Regions from separate parts of the Streptomyces lancefieldiae genome, predicted to be linked through region 3. Evidence: riboswitches for the same ligand, from Rfam matches in the RefSeq annotation. Region 3 holds a riboswitch; each other region holds the start of a gene.
What was found. A riboswitch is a leader RNA that binds a small molecule or an ion and turns the genes downstream of it on or off. The one in region 3 is predicted to bind cyclic di-AMP.
Positions count from the first base shown of each region.

Region 1: linked by a shared signal. The riboswitch ahead of RM812_RS11945 (C40 family peptidase) and the one ahead of RM812_RS01640 (M23 family metallopeptidase) in region 3 are both predicted to bind cyclic di-AMP.
Region 2: linked by a shared signal. The riboswitch ahead of RM812_RS19175 (M23 family metallopeptidase) and the one ahead of RM812_RS01640 (M23 family metallopeptidase) in region 3 are both predicted to bind cyclic di-AMP.
Region 4: linked by a shared signal. The riboswitch ahead of RM812_RS28770 (transglycosylase SLT domain-containing protein) and the one ahead of RM812_RS01640 (M23 family metallopeptidase) in region 3 are both predicted to bind cyclic di-AMP.

Region 1 is NZ_JAVRFH010000009.1:168,934-172,452, forward strand. Features, by position in the region: gene RM812_RS11935 (ABC transporter permease) at 1-193, shown strand, start outside; gene RM812_RS11940 (ATP-dependent Clp protease proteolytic subunit) at 311-637, shown strand; cyclic di-AMP (ydaO/yuaA leader) riboswitch at 1,089-1,231, shown strand; gene RM812_RS11945 (C40 family peptidase) at 1,235-1,708, shown strand; gene RM812_RS11950 (ATP-binding protein) at 1,772-2,263, opposite strand; gene RM812_RS11955 (helix-turn-helix domain-containing protein) at 2,477-3,337, shown strand; gene RM812_RS11960 (DUF397 domain-containing protein) at 3,371-3,519, shown strand, end outside.
Region 2 is NZ_JAVRFH010000018.1:28,582-32,100, forward strand. Features, by position in the region: gene RM812_RS19170 (GntR family transcriptional regulator) at 1-607, opposite strand, end outside; gene RM812_RS19175 (M23 family metallopeptidase) at 796-1,560, opposite strand; cyclic di-AMP (ydaO/yuaA leader) riboswitch at 1,573-1,737, opposite strand; gene RM812_RS19180 (M16 family metallopeptidase) at 1,928-3,316, opposite strand; gene RM812_RS19185 (M16 family metallopeptidase) at 3,313-3,519, opposite strand, start outside.
Region 3 is NZ_JAVRFH010000001.1:309,471-312,989, forward strand. Features, by position in the region: gene RM812_RS01630 (tyrosine-protein phosphatase) at 1-298, opposite strand, end outside; partial or broken gene RM812_RS42985 (hypothetical protein) at 617-796, shown strand; gene RM812_RS42990 (GH36 C-terminal domain-containing protein) at 871-1,182, shown strand; cyclic di-AMP (ydaO/yuaA leader) riboswitch at 1,511-1,668, shown strand; gene RM812_RS01640 (M23 family metallopeptidase) at 1,673-2,551, shown strand; gene RM812_RS01645 (SGNH/GDSL hydrolase family protein) at 2,792-3,519, shown strand, end outside.
Region 4 is NZ_JAVRFH010000037.1:11,153-14,671, reverse strand. Features, by position in the region: gene RM812_RS28780 (GNAT family N-acetyltransferase) at 1-339, opposite strand, end outside; gene RM812_RS28775 (HAD family hydrolase) at 617-1,426, shown strand; gene RM812_RS28770 (transglycosylase SLT domain-containing protein) at 1,433-1,924, opposite strand; cyclic di-AMP (ydaO/yuaA leader) riboswitch at 1,929-2,096, opposite strand; gene RM812_RS28765 (polyprenyl synthetase family protein) at 2,809-3,519, shown strand, end outside.

The DNA.
Region 1 (3,519 bases), on a different contig from region 3:
GGGGGCGGGCGGTTCACTGCTGCGCTCGGTCTCCTTCTTCGACGGCGCCGCGGCCACGGGACCCGTGTTCACGCTGACGTGGTGGGTCGTACTGGGTCTGGGTGCGGTCCTGCTCGGCGGCACACTGCGCCGGCGCGCGCACAGCGAGGCGCCCGTCTCCGACCGGGCCCCGGCGCCGGCCCGGTCGGTCTGAGGGCCGCGCCCGGGGTGACCAGGGTGTGCTGCTGCCCGGCGCAGGCCGGTCCCTCCGCCGCGGGGCCGCCGGCGGCGGGCACCCCGGGCCGGCGCGCCGTACTGCCGGGGCGTCCGGGTGACGCCCAGTCAACCTCCGTTCACCGGCCCGAAGGAGGGGAAGGCAAGTGATCCGGCCCTCCACGCCGACGCGTTCGCCCACATCCGCGCCCGCCTGGAGCGGATCCCCGTACGGCACACGGGCCGCACTCCCGAGCGGGTGAACACCGACATCGAGCGGGCAGCGAACCTGGACGCGCACCAGGCCCCGGAGCACGGCCCGGTGGACCGGACGGCGCCCGGCCGCAGGGCCACGCTCCCGACGTCCGGCGTTGAGGTGAGCCGCCGACGCTGCCACCGGAACCGCCGCCGCTGCCCGCCCCGACCCGCGCGGAGGCCGACCTGATCGACCTGTACCTGGGCTTCGGGTGCTCGAGCGGGGAACGGCGGACCGCGCGTCAGGCTTCCGCCGTTTCCGGCGGTTCAGGCGGCAGGGGCCCGAAACGGACCAAACGGCGTACCCCCTTTCGGCGTAGGAACACCCCCGATTTCCGACCGGCCGAAGTTGCGCACCGTGTCCTCCCGGTCAGCGGAACAAGTCGTTGCGCCGCAGGTCCCCGGTTCGTCGACGCACTCGGCGGTGGCTCGAACCCGGATGCGCCCACCCGAACGGATGAACGGCGAGTAACAACACAAAGTGCACGTCCCGTTGGGAATTTCCCACCGGAGGAGACAAGATCCGTGACTGACGACAAGCCCCCGCCGCAGCGGCGGGGCGGTCCGGGCGGACGCCGAGTCCTGCCGCCGCCCGGACGACCGGTCGACAGGAGTGGATCGGCAGGAGTGGAGGACCCGAGCACGACGGGCCGCCGGAACGGTGATCTCCGCGAGAGGCGCCGGGCCGAGCAGCCCTTGGGGTGAAGCCGCACTCGTGCGGCCGGGCAACTTCGCCAGCCCGAATCCGACAGGTCACCCTTCACAGGCGGCTGACGAAGGGTTGCGCATGTCCACGCTCAATCGTGTCCCGTCCCTGATGGCCCGCGCGGGCACGGCCTCAGCTCTCACCCTCGCCGCCATGGGCGGATCCGTCGTGGTCCCCGGTGCCGCCTCCGAAGCAGCGGCGGCGACCCATGCGACCAAGGCCCTCAAGATCGCGGCCTCCAAGAAAGGTTCCCCGTACATGTGGGGTGCCACCGGTCCACGCAGGTTCGACTGCTCGGGCCTGACGCTGTACTCGTTCAAGAAGGCCGGCAAGAAGCTGCCGCGCACCGCGGCCCAGCAGTACAACAAGACGCGTCATGTCTCCGCCAAGAATCGCAAGTCCGGGGACCTGGTGTTCTTCCACTCGGGCAGCAGCGTCTACCACGTCGGCATCTACGCCGGGAAGGGCAGGATCTGGCACGCCCCGAAGACCGGGGCCGTGGTACGCCTGGAGAAGATCTGGACCAGCAGCGTCTGGTACGGCCGGGTCAAGTAGCGGGCCCGGGCAGGTGACGGTGCCCTGACCCGTCGTCACCTGCCCGTGTGCCGCCGAGGCGCCTCACGGCTGAGGCTCCTGGCCGCCCACGACCTGTCCCGCGGCCGTGACCGGTTCGGGGGTCACCGGTCCGCCCAGGGGTGTCCAGGGCAGTTCGATGGAGACGGTCTTGCCGCCCTCACGCGTGGGCCGGACTCTCAGCTTGCCGCCGCACTCCGCGGTCAGCCAGCGGATGATCACCATGCCCCGGCCGTTGTCCTGCTGGACGGCGGCGGGCAGGCGCTTGGGGAAGCGGGGATGGCTGTCGGTGACGCCGATGCGCAGCCGTGACCGACGGTCGAGCCCGAGGTCCACCGTGAAGGTGGGGGACTGTCCGAGCGTGTGCTGGACCGCGTTGGTCGCAAGCTCGGAGACGATGAGCCGGACGGTGTCGGACACCTCGGTGTCCGCCGGCAGGCCCCACTCCGCCAGCGTGCCGACCACATAGGTGCGCGCGGCGGCCACCGAGGCGGGATCGCTCGGCAGAGTGACGGATGCTTCCAGATGGTCTGCCATGGAGACGTCGTCCCTTTCCCCCGGGACCGCGGTCCGACACGGAGCGGATGGTTCGAGTACGGTCCCGGACTGGTGCTTCGCCGCCAGACTGCCACCCCAGGGCGGTGAAGGACGGCGATCCCCCAAGATATGCATATATCTGTCGCTCGAAGCGGTGAACTCTGCGACGGCAGAGCGTATTCGGGCGGACCATAGGGAGTAAGGGAGTGGCCCATGCAGCACGGTCCCGTGGTGCGTCGCCGGAAGCTGGGCGCCGAACTGCGCGCCCTGCGCACGTCGGCGGGGATCACCAGCGGTGAGGCGGCCCGACTGGTGGGCTGGCACCAGTCGAAAGTCAGCCGGATCGAGACCGGGACCAGCGGCGCGAAACCGGCCGATGTGCGGTTACTGCTGGACGCCTTCGGGGTGGACGACGCCCAGTTGCGCGAGTTACTGGTGATGCTGGCAGGCTCCGACGACACGGGCGGCCGCAACCACTGGTGGCACGCCTATCGAGGGGTGCTGCCGCCGACGTACCGGGACTTCATCAGCCTGGAGTCCCAGGCGAGCGCGATGCGCACGCTGGAGACCACGGTGGTCCCCGGCCTGCTGCAGACGCCGGAGTACGCCCGCGCGGTGACCCGCGCCGCGGTGGACGGGTTGCCCGAGAAGCGGCTGGACACGCTGGTGGAGGTCCGGCTCGCCCGGCAGGACGTGCTGCGGGCGCAGCGGCCCCTGGAACTGAGCGCGGTCCTGGACGAGGCGGTACTGCGCCGGGAGGTGGGCGGGCCCGGGGTGATGTCCCGTCAGCTGGCGCGCCTGGTCGAGGCCGCGTCTCTCCCCCATGTCCGGCTCCAGGTACTGCCGTTCGCCGCCGGGGCGCACATCGGTGTCACCGGCCCTTTCGTAATCTTCTCTTTTTCGCGCACTTCTGATCTGGACGTGGTTGTTCTCGACCACTTGACGAGTAGCCTGCATCTCGAACGGAAAGAAGACCTGGAGGCCTACACCGAGGCCTTCGATGCCCTTTTGACCCATGCCCTTTCGCCCGAGGACTCGTTGGACTTCATCGCCGCGACCGCGGCAGGCGCGTAAGGAGGCACCATGTCAGGCACCAATTCAGGCTCCGTGTCGGAACTTCCCCGGACCATCCGGGCCAGTACCGAACTGCCCGGGGTGCGGTGGCTGCGCAGCAGCTACAGCACCGGAGCGAACAACTGTGTGGAGGCGGCCCGCCCGTCGGCCGGCCCCTGGGCCGGACTGCTCGCCGTGCGCGA
Region 2 (3,519 bases), on a different contig from region 3:
GCGCCGGCGCGGACCGCTCGGTGTGCAGTGCCATGAGCGCCCGCGCGCGCTCGGCGTCGCCCCGGGCCACCGCGTCCACGATCGCGCCGTGCTCCGCCCAGTACTCCACCGGTCCGGTCGGCGCGTCCACGACGTACATCCAGGCGATCTTGTGGCGCAGTTGGGTCAGCAGCGCCGTCAGGGAGGGGCTGCCGGCGGCCTGCGCGAGGGTCTCGTGGAACCAGCCGCCCAGTGAGCGCAGGTCCTCGCCACTGCCCCGCCTGGCGCGTTCCTGTCCCAGCCTGACCAGCCCGCGCAGTACCTTCAGGTGGGCCTCGGTGCGGCGCCGGGCGGCCCGGGAGGCGCCGAGGGGTTCCAGGAGCGTACGCGTCTCCAGCAGGTCGGCGGCCTCCTGTGCGGTCGGCTCCGCCACGCACGCGCCCGCGTGCCGCCGGGTCACCACGAACCCCTCGGCCTCCAGCGTACGCAGCGCCTCGCGGACGGGGACGCGGGAGACGCCGTAGTTGCGGGCGAGGAGTTCCTCGGTGAGCCGGCTGCCCCGCCCGTGGACGCCGGCGACGATGTCGTCCCGGATCGCCGTGCACACCGAGTGCGCCGGAATACGCATGACCGACCTCCGTCTTAATCCCCGTGAAACGTCGACGATGGACGTGTGTTCCGTGACTCTAGGCCAATGGGGCTGGCATTCGGACGGCGCGGCGGATTTCATGGATATTTTTTGGACAGCACCGCGCCCGGAAATCCGAAAGCCCCGGCTCGGGGAGCCGGGGCTTTCGGTTGCCGTACCGTCCGTCGTCACACGTTCACGCCGTGGGAGCGGAGGTAGGCGACGGGGTCCATGTCCGAGCCGTACTCGGGGCTCGTGCGGGCCTCGAAGTGCAGGTGCGGTCCGGTGACGTTGCCGGTGGCGCCGGAGAGGCCGATCTGCTGGCCCGGGACGACCGACTGGCCCACCGAGACGCCGATGGACGACAGGTGGCCGTACTGGGTGTAGGTGCCGTCGTGCATCTTGATCACGACCTGGTTGCCGTACGCGCCGCCCCAGCCGGCCTCGACGACCGTGCCGACGCCGACGGCGTGCACGGAGGTGCCTCTGGAGGCGTGGAAGTCGATGCCGGTGTGACTGCCGGAGGACCACAGGGAGCTGCCGGCCCGGTAGGCGGTGGAGACGTAGGAGGCGGTGATCGGCGACACGAAGGTGTTGAGGCGCTCGCGCTCCGCCTCACGCGCGGCGCGCTCCTTGGCCTCGCGCGCCTCCTTCGCCGCCTCGGCCGCCCGCTCGCGCGCGGCCTCCTCGGCCGCCTCTCGGGCGGCTGCGTCCAGGGCTGCCTGCTTCTGCGCGGCGGCCTGGGCGTCGATCTCGTCGGCCACGGAGTCGCCGATGGTGACGACCGGGGTGAGTCCGCTCTGCTCCGCCTCGGACTCGGCGGCGAGCGCCGGAGCCGCGAGGGTGCCGACGACGCCGGTGGTGGCGAGGGCCGCGACACCCGCCGCGCGGGCGGTGGTGCGGTGCACCCGGCTGGGACGGCGGTGCTTCCCGGTGGCGCGCGTGAACGCCATGTAGAGGCTGTTCCTTTCCTTCCCTCTCGCCTACCGGGTTAGCTGACGGGTTCGGAGCAGGAAGGTCTCCTACGGACCCCCTCGCTGCACGCGCGGGCATCCGATTCACCCCAGGGACTGCGATGGGTCCCCGGCTCCCCTGGCTCGCGCCGTACGGGGACTCGGCGATGACTGTCCGGTGCCGCGGGTGCGGCGCACTGCCTGACGAACAGCCCGGACGACGCTAAACGCGGCTGCCTTCAATCCTCAAACGCAACAGGCTTTTTGTAGCGCATGCCACAGGGCAGACAGGCAGCCACTCCCTCAATTCGGACAAAAGGCGGCCCTGGTGACGCATTCGTCACCAGGGCCGCCGCGCTCGTGTGCCCTACTCGGCGGCCACCACGGTCACTTCGCCGATGCCGAGGGCTTCGACGGGCTCCTTGATCTGCGCCGCGTCACCGACGAGGACCGTCAGCAGTCGGTCCCCCGGGAAGGCGTTCACCACCGCCGCCGTGGCCTCCACGGTGCCGGTGGCGGCGAGTTGGCGGTAGAGCGTGGCCTGGTAGTCGTCGGGCAGGTGCTGCTCGACCTGGTCGGCCAGCGTGCTCGCCACGGCCGCCGCCGTCTCGTACTTCAGCGGCGCCACCCCGACCAGGTTCTGCACCGCGACGTCGCGCTCGGCGTCGGTGAGTCCGCCCTCGGCGAGCGTGCGCAGCACCGTCCACAGGTCCTGCAGGGCGGGGCCGGTGTTGGGGGTGTCGACGGAGCCGCTGATGGCGAGCAGGGCGGCGCCCGTGCCGTCGGGGGCGGACCGCAGGACCTGGCCGAAAGCCCGTACGCCGTAGGTGTATCCCTTCTCCTCGCGCAGGACGCGGTCCAGGCGGGAGGTGAGGGTGCCGCCCAGGCAGTAGGTGCCGAGCACCTGCGCGGGCCACACGCGGTCGTGCCGGTCGGCGCCGGTGCGCCCGATCAGCAGCTGCGTCTGGACCGCTCCGGGGCGGTCCACGACGACGACCCGGGCGGTGTCGTCGGCGGTCACCCGGGGCACGGGGCGCGGCTCGGCGGCGGAGCCGGTCCACGCGCCCAGCGTGTCGCCGAGCAGCGCGTCGAGGTCGACGCCGGTGAGGTCGCCGACGACCACGGCGGTGGCCGTGGCGGGGCGGACGTGCTTCTCGTAGAAGGCGCGTACGGCTCCCGAGTCGATGCTCGCGACCGTCTCCTCGGTGCCCTGGCGCGGGCGCGACATGCGCGCCTCGGCCGGGAACAGCTGCTTGTAGAGCTCCTTGGCCGCGCGGCGGGAGGGGTTGGCCAGCTCGTGCGGGATCTCGTCGAGGCGGTTGCGGACCAGCCGTTCCACTTCGCTGTCCGTGAACGCGGGCGCCCTGAGGGCGTCGGCGAGCAGGCCGAGTGCCCTGGCGAGACGTGAGGCCGGCACCTCCAGGCTCAGCCGGACGCCGGGGTGGTCGGCGTGCGCGTCGAGGGTGGCGCCGCAACGCTCCAGCTCGGCGGCGAACTCCTCCGCGGAATGCTTGTCGGTGCCCTCGGAGAAGGCGCGCGCCATGATCGTGGCGACGCCGTCGAGACCGGTCGGCTCGGCGTCCAGAGGTGCGTCGAGGAGTACTTCGACGGCGACGACCTGCTGGCCGGGGCGGTGGCAGCGCAGCACGGTGAGGCCGTTGGCGAGACTGCCGCGCTCGGGGGCCGGGAACGCCCACGGCTTGGGTTCACCGGCCTGCGGCTGCGCGTGGAATTCCATGGTGGCGAGCTCGGTCACTTGGCCGCCTCCTCGTTCTCGTCGGTGGCGTCGGTCTCGTCGGCGGCGGTCTCGTCGGCGGGGGCGGTGGGCTCGTAGACGAGCACCGCGCGGTTGTCGGGGCGCAGGCGGGCCTTGGCGACCTCCTGGACCTCCTCGGCCGTCACCTCGAGCACCCGCTGCACGGCGGTGAGGGCGAGCTGCGGGTCGCCGAACAGGACGGC
Region 3 (3,519 bases):
AGAACTCGGCGCCGTCGGCCGGATCGCTCAGCGGCAGGTTCACGTTGCGCACGCCCGGAAGCTCGACGTCCGGACCCTCGAGCTTCTGGTCGGCCGCGTTGCGGAAGTCGAAGACGGTGTGCAGGCCCAGTGAGGCCAGGAACGCCGTGTCCTCCCCGGTGGCGTGCGCCAGGTGACCGCTGCGGAACAGCACCCCCTGCCGCACCCGCCGCCCGTCCACGGTGGGCAGTCCGCCCAGATCGCGGAAGTTGCGCACACCGGCCAGCTCGGGCTCGGTCGACGGGACCTGCTGCGTCACGGGGGCTCCTCCCACTCCGCCCCGCCGGCGCTGCTCGACGACGGGCGCCACTCGACGATACGGCATCTCTTGCCTGGGGCAATGAGTTGTCCACAGGGCATTGCGGGAGGACCGCACCAGTGGCAACGATGTTGGTATCTGAGCGAACCTGTTCGCATCCGTTTCTTCCTTGTGGGGGCCTGATGCCGGAGATCTCCGAAGACGGCCGCACCTGGCTCCGCACCGGACCGGGCAGCGCCTACGCCCTTCACCTCACCGGACGCGACGAGCTCGTGCATCTCCACTGGGGCCCGCGCATCGCGCTCCCGGCGCCTCGGGGTGCTCGCCCGCACGGACCAGGTGTGGACGTCTGACAACACCGACCCGCTCGACCGACTCGCCGTCCAGGAGGGCTCAGTCGGATCCACCCGGCGCGGGTCACGGCCGCCTGGGTCACCGACAGCCCCCAACGCCATGCGCAACGGCCGGGTCGGCTCCCTGCGCTTCCGGTTCGTCAGCGCGATGGCCGGGGTCGGCATCGGCGGCGACCTCACGAAGTGGACCGAGGCGGAGCCGGCCGAGGCCCGGGACCGGTGGCTCTCCACGAGGGGATCCGGCCCCTCGTGCGGCGCGGCGACCTCTACCGGCTGCGGCCTCCGCGGGGCGGGCTCAGTGCCGTGCAGTACGTGTTCGGCGACGGGACCGCCGTCCTCGCCCGGCTGCAGGCCCAGCACCACGGCGAGCCCGTACCCGCGCCGAGGTGGCGCGGGCTCGACCCGGAAGCACCGTACGCATGCCGTGAAACGGGTGAAGTGCATCGAGGGGCGGTCCCGCTGCACCACGGTGTGTGCCTCGCTCTGCGTGGGGACCTCGACGCCACGGTCATCCGGCTGCGCCGCATCTGAGCCTTCTGACTCTTTTGGCTCTTCTGTCCGAAATTGACGCCTTCCTTCCAACTCGCTCTGGAATAAAAGAGGCTGGGGCGGTCTCGGGTGAGCAGCGTCATATCCGTGACGGTGCGTTGTTCGTCATGCTCACGTAATTCTGGCGGTTTTCAAGGCCGTTTACGTGAAGGGCCGCATGTGAAATCGACGGAGTGTGACCGGCGATTCCCGCAATGGATCACATGAAAGTCCCGCCCCAGGAAAGTCACGCTTGTCCCTGGGAGTCCTGGTCCCTTACGTTCACCACCGATCCGGACGGACGCCTAATCCTGCCGCCGACCGGAGCCCCACTCATCCATCACCCGTACCCGGCAGGAGCGGGGGACCCACAGGTACCACTGCCTGTTCCGGTTCCCGGAACGGCTCGGGGTAAAGCCGCGCTTCGGCGCGGCCGGGCATCTCCAGCCCGCACCCGACAGCTCACCTCGCAGGCGCCGGAGAGGAATCCGCCATGCCCGCGAAGGGTAAGCACCGCCGTACCAGGGCCATGCGCCTCACCCGAACCCTCGCCGTCGCCGGAACCGGTGGCGCCGCGCTCGCCCTCCCGCTGATGGGTGCCGCCGGTGCCCAGGCCGCTCCCGCGCAGTCCGTCTCCGAGCAGGCCGCGCAGTCCCTCCCGACGACGGCCGAGCAGGCCGCCGGGAACAGCGCCGGGAAGAACTCGGGCGCGACGACGTACACCGTGCGGAGCGGTGACTACCTGTCGAAGATCGCTGACGAGCAGCACGTCGACGGCGGCTGGAAGAAGCTCTACTCGGACAACCGCCAGGTCATCGGCTCCGACCCGGCGTTGATCCACCCGGGCCTCGAGCTGTCGATCGGCCAGAAGGCCGCGGACGAGTCCGCCGAGAAGCCCGCGGCGCCGAAGAGCACCGCGCCGAAGAGCGCCGCGTCGGACAGCACCGAGCCGGAGAAGTCGTCGAACGGTTACACCTCCCCCGTCGCCGGCGGCAGCGTCGGTACGCCGTACCACCAGTCGGGCAGCATGTGGTCCAGCGGCTACCACACCGGCACGGACTTCGTCGTCCCGACCGGCACCTCGCTCAAGGCCGTCGGCGCGGGCACGGTCGTCTCCGCCGGCTGGGGCGGCGCGTACGGCAACCAGGTCGTCATCAAGCTCGCCGACGGCCACTACGCCCAGTACGCCCACCTGTCCTCGCTCTCCGTCTCCGCCGGCCAGTCGGTGACGGCGGGCCAGCAGGTCGGCCTCTCGGGCGCCACCGGCAACGTGACCGGCCCGCACCTGCACTTCGAGATCCGCACCACGCCGGACTACGGCTCGGACGTGGACCCGCTGTCCTACTTGCGCTCGCACGGCGTCTCGGTCTGACGCCGGTTTCGGCGCGGCCTCCGCGCCACCGAAGGCCGGACCCCGATCCCCGGGTCCGGCCTTCGGCCTACGGTCCGTCTTCGGCCTGTCGTCGGTCTTCCGCGTATTCCGGAATTGACGAACACTTTAGGCGTGGTTTTTCTCACCGCCCGTCAACCCCTTCCTACGGTCGCGTAGGTCACATTCCACGGTGAATCATGGGCCGATGTGGCAGACGATTCGAAGAGTGACAGCAGAGCAGTGATCGGGTCGTACGTGGCGGTGGGGGACAGCTTCACCGAGGGCGTCGGCGACCCCGGCCCCGACGGGGCGTTCGTCGGCTGGGCCGACCGGTTCGCCGTCCTGCTCGCGGACCGGCGCCCCGAGGGCGACTTCACGTACACGAACCTCGCCGTGCGCGGCAGGCTGCTCGACCAGATCGTGGCGGAGCAGGTCCCGCGGGCCGTCGAACTCGCACCGGACCTGGTCTCGTTCTGTGCGGGCGGCAACGACATCATCCGGCCCGGCACCGACCCCGACGAGGTGGCCGAGCGGTTCGAACGGGCGGTGTCCGCGCTGACCGCCGCGGCCGGCACCGTCCTGGTGACGACCGGGTTCGACACCCGCAAGGTGCCCGTCCTCAAGCATCTGCGCGGCAAGATCGCCACGTACAACGGACACGTGCGCGCCGTCGCCGACCGCTACGGCTGCCCGGTGCTCGACCTCTGGTCGCTCCGGAGCGTCCAGGACCGCAGGGCGTGGGACGCGGACCGGCTGCACCTCTCGGCGGAGGGCCACACACGTGTGGCGCTGCGCGCGGGCCAGGTCCTCGGCCTCAGCATCCCGGCCGACCCGGACCAGCCCTGGCCGCCGCTGCCGCCCCGCGGCACCCTCGACGTCCGGCGGGACGACGTGCACTGGGCACGCGAGTACCTGGTGCCGTGGATCGGACGCCGGCTGCGCGGAGAGTCCTCGGGAGACCACGTGAC
Region 4 (3,519 bases), on a different contig from region 3:
CTCCGCCTCCAGGTTGTCGAAGGCGAAGCTCGACAGGGCGCAGGCCCGCAGGAGTTGGCGGGTGTCCGGGGTGAGTCCCGGGCGCAGCACCGCGCCCTGGCAGTCCGACACCCCGAGCCCGATCGCCCGGCCCTGGCCCAGTGGTCCGCGTTCGTGCGGCAGGAAACCGGCCGCCTCACCGCCGTCGTACAGCACCGCCACCCGCGCCCGCGGCCGTACCCGGCCCACGACGTCGGTGAACTCCGGTTCCATGAACGGGTTGCGCGGCGCCGTCGACCTGGCGCGCAGCTCGCGCCAGTGCTGCCGTTCCCCCTCGCCCAGCTCCTGTGGCCTGAGCACGCGTACACGTCCGCCGTTCAACCCGACCCCCCGATCAAGTCCCCCCTGGACAACAGGAAGGTACCCCCGGGGCCGCCCCGCAGGGTAGGTAGCGGCAGATGTTGTTGCCAATCGGTGCACAGGCCTTTAACCGGCTGTAGCCGATGATGTGACAGGTTTCGGACACGTTCGGGCTGTCCTCGCGCCGTCCTCGCGCCTTGTCGTACGTAGTCGTGCGTCCTCGTTCGGATGCGATCGCCGGTGAGTCGGACAGGTGCGGCGTCCGTATTCTCTGATCATGGACCGCACCGCGTATTCACTCGTCGCCACCGACCTCGACGGCACGCTGCTCCGCGGCGACGACACCGTCTCCGACCGGTCGCTGGCCGCGCTGGCGCGGGTGGGTGAGGCCGGTGCGCGGCATCTGGTGGTGACCGGGCGGCCGGCGCCCAGGGTGCGGGCCCTGCTCGACCGCCTCGGCTGCACGGGGCTCGCGGTGTGCGGACAGGGCGCGCAGGTGTACGACGCCGGCGCGCACCGGATGCTGTGGTCGGTCACCCTGGACCGGGAGCTGGCCGAGACCGCGCTCGGCAAGATCGAGGCGGAGGTGGGGCAGGTGTACGCCGCGGCCGACCAGGACGGCGTCGACGGCCTGACGCTCATCGAGCCGGGGTACCTGATGCCCCACCCGACGCTGCCGGCGGTGCGGGTCGAGCGGCGCGACGAGCTGTGGAGCGCGCCGATCAGCAAGGTGCTGCTGCGCCATCCCGATCTGTCCGACGACGAGTTGGCGGCGACGGCCCGCACGGTGGTCGGTTCCCTCGCGACGGTCACGATGTCGGGGCCGGGGACGGTGGAACTCCAGCCGTGCGGCATCACCAAGGCGACCGGTCTGGCGCTGGCCGCCGAGCACCTGGGCCTGTCCCGGCGCCGGACCATCGCCTTCGGGGACATGCCCAACGACATCCCCATGTTCCACTGGGCGGCCCACGGCGTCGCCATGGCCGGCGCCCACCCGGAACTCAAGGCGGTGGCCGACGAGGTCACCTTGACGAACGAGGACGACGGCGTGGCCGTCGTCCTCGAGCGTGTCTTCGCGATGTCCTAGTGCGGCTCAGTAGGCGCCGAAGACGTTGTCCATCGAGCCGTAACGGTCGGCCGCGTAGTTGCAGGCCGCGGTGATGTTGGCGACCGGGTCGTACGGGTCCCAGGAGGTGCCCTCCACGTGGTACGCCCGGAAGGTCGGGTCGATCACCTGGAGCAGGCCCTTGGACGGGGTGCCGTTGACGGCGTTGATGTCCCAGTTGTTGATGGCGAGCGGGTTGCCGGACGACTCCCGCATGATGTTGCGGTGGATGCCCTCGTACGACCCGGGGATGCCGTGCTGCGCCATGATGTCGAGCGACTCCCGGATCCAGCCGTCGAGGTTGTTCGGGTACGTCGTCGTCGCCGTGGTGGCGGTCGTGGCGGCGGCCGGGGTGGCCGCGGACGCGCCGGTGGCGCCGATGAGCGGCAGGGCGAGTACGGCGGCGCCGGTGCCGGCCAGGGCGAGCTTGCGGGCGAGGCGGGTGGTCCGGGCGTGACGGTTCTGACCGTTGGCAGACATGTTGAGTCCCTCTCCTTACGCCTGCGAGGTGAGCTGTCGGGTTCGGGCGGGGAGGTGCCCGGCCGCGCCCTGTCGGGCACGGCTTCACCCCGAGCCGCTCCGGTGGTGACCGGCGCGGCGACTTACCTGGGTCCCCCGCTCCTGCCTGCGAGTGTGTTGGTGGATGACTGTGCGTCCGGCGGTGGCAGGATTCGGCGTCCGCCCGACTGGCCGGGAACGTATGCGAGAGCACATGTCCGAAACAAGTGCAGGAATCACCCAACGTGCCTGTTGACCTTGTTCTGGGGCGTTTGGGGTGCTTGATCCTTTGCGGTTGCCAAGCCTCAACTGGCTTACGGGGCAAAGGGGAGACACGGTTCGCGGCGGGGTCGGCGACGGGTGGGGCGACGTGAGCCAACTCACGGGACCCGAGAAGAGTGGCAAATCGGGCATTAGGCCCAACTGGGCGTCAACCGGCTGCCGGTGGTGAGGGCGTCGGCAGCCGGCCGGCGGTCCGGCCCGGCCGACCGCTCCTCGTGTCTCGTGTCGCGCCCCTGCGGGTGTTCCCGCATGCTGTGCGGGCATCCGTTCGAGAGGGGGAGGGGGGTGTGTGTGCCGAGTGGGTGACGCTCCCGGAGTGCGGACCCCGGGGAGCGGTGATGGGATCTTCGGTGGCGGCTTCCGGCCACCGTGCCCCGTATCGAGACCCTCGAGTGATGTCGATCAATATCTGCTCATATCAGCTGATCAAAAACATAGCGCGCATGATCCGATACCGACCGGCCTGTAACGGTGGGCGCTAGCGGTGATCGAAACGTGACCGGATACGCTGGCTCGAGTGGTGGCAGCGACCTATCGACAAGCCAGGTAATCGCCAGTAGACACCAGCAGACAGGAGACCCCTCGTGACCGTCGTCGGGCCGTTCGGGCTGAGCGTGCGGGACCAGGCTCTGGAAGCCGATGTCCAGGCCGGATTGGTGGCTGTCGAGGAAGGGTTGCTTGAGGCAACCAAAAGCGAGGTTCCCTTCATCACCGAGGCCGCCCAGCACCTGGTACGTGCCGGAGGCAAGCGGTTCCGGCCACTGCTGGTGATGCTCGCGTCCCAGTTCGGCGACCCCTACGCCCCCGGGATCGTGCCCTCGGCCGTGGTCGTGGAGCTGACCCACCTCGCCACGCTGTACCACGACGACGTGATGGACGAGGCCGCCGTGCGGCGCGGGGTGCCCAGCGCGAACACCCGCTGGGGCAACTCGGTCGCGGTCCTCACCGGCGACTTCCTCTTCGCCCGCGCCTCCCAGATCCTCGCCGACCTCGGGCCCGAGGCGGTCCGGGTGCAGGCCCTCGCGTTCGAGCGGCTGGTCACCGGCCAGATCCTGGAGACGGCGGGCCCGCAGGACGGGCGCGACCCGGTCGACCACTACCTGGACGTGCTGGGCGGCAAGACGGGGTCGCTGGTGGCGGTCTCCTGCCGGTTCGGCGCGATGATGTCCGGCGCCGACGAGACGGTCGTGGACGTGCTGACCCAGTACGGCGAGCGCCTCGGCGTCGCCTTCCAGCTCGCGGACGACGTCCTGGACATCGCCTCCGACTCCCGCGAGTCGGGGAAGACACCCGGA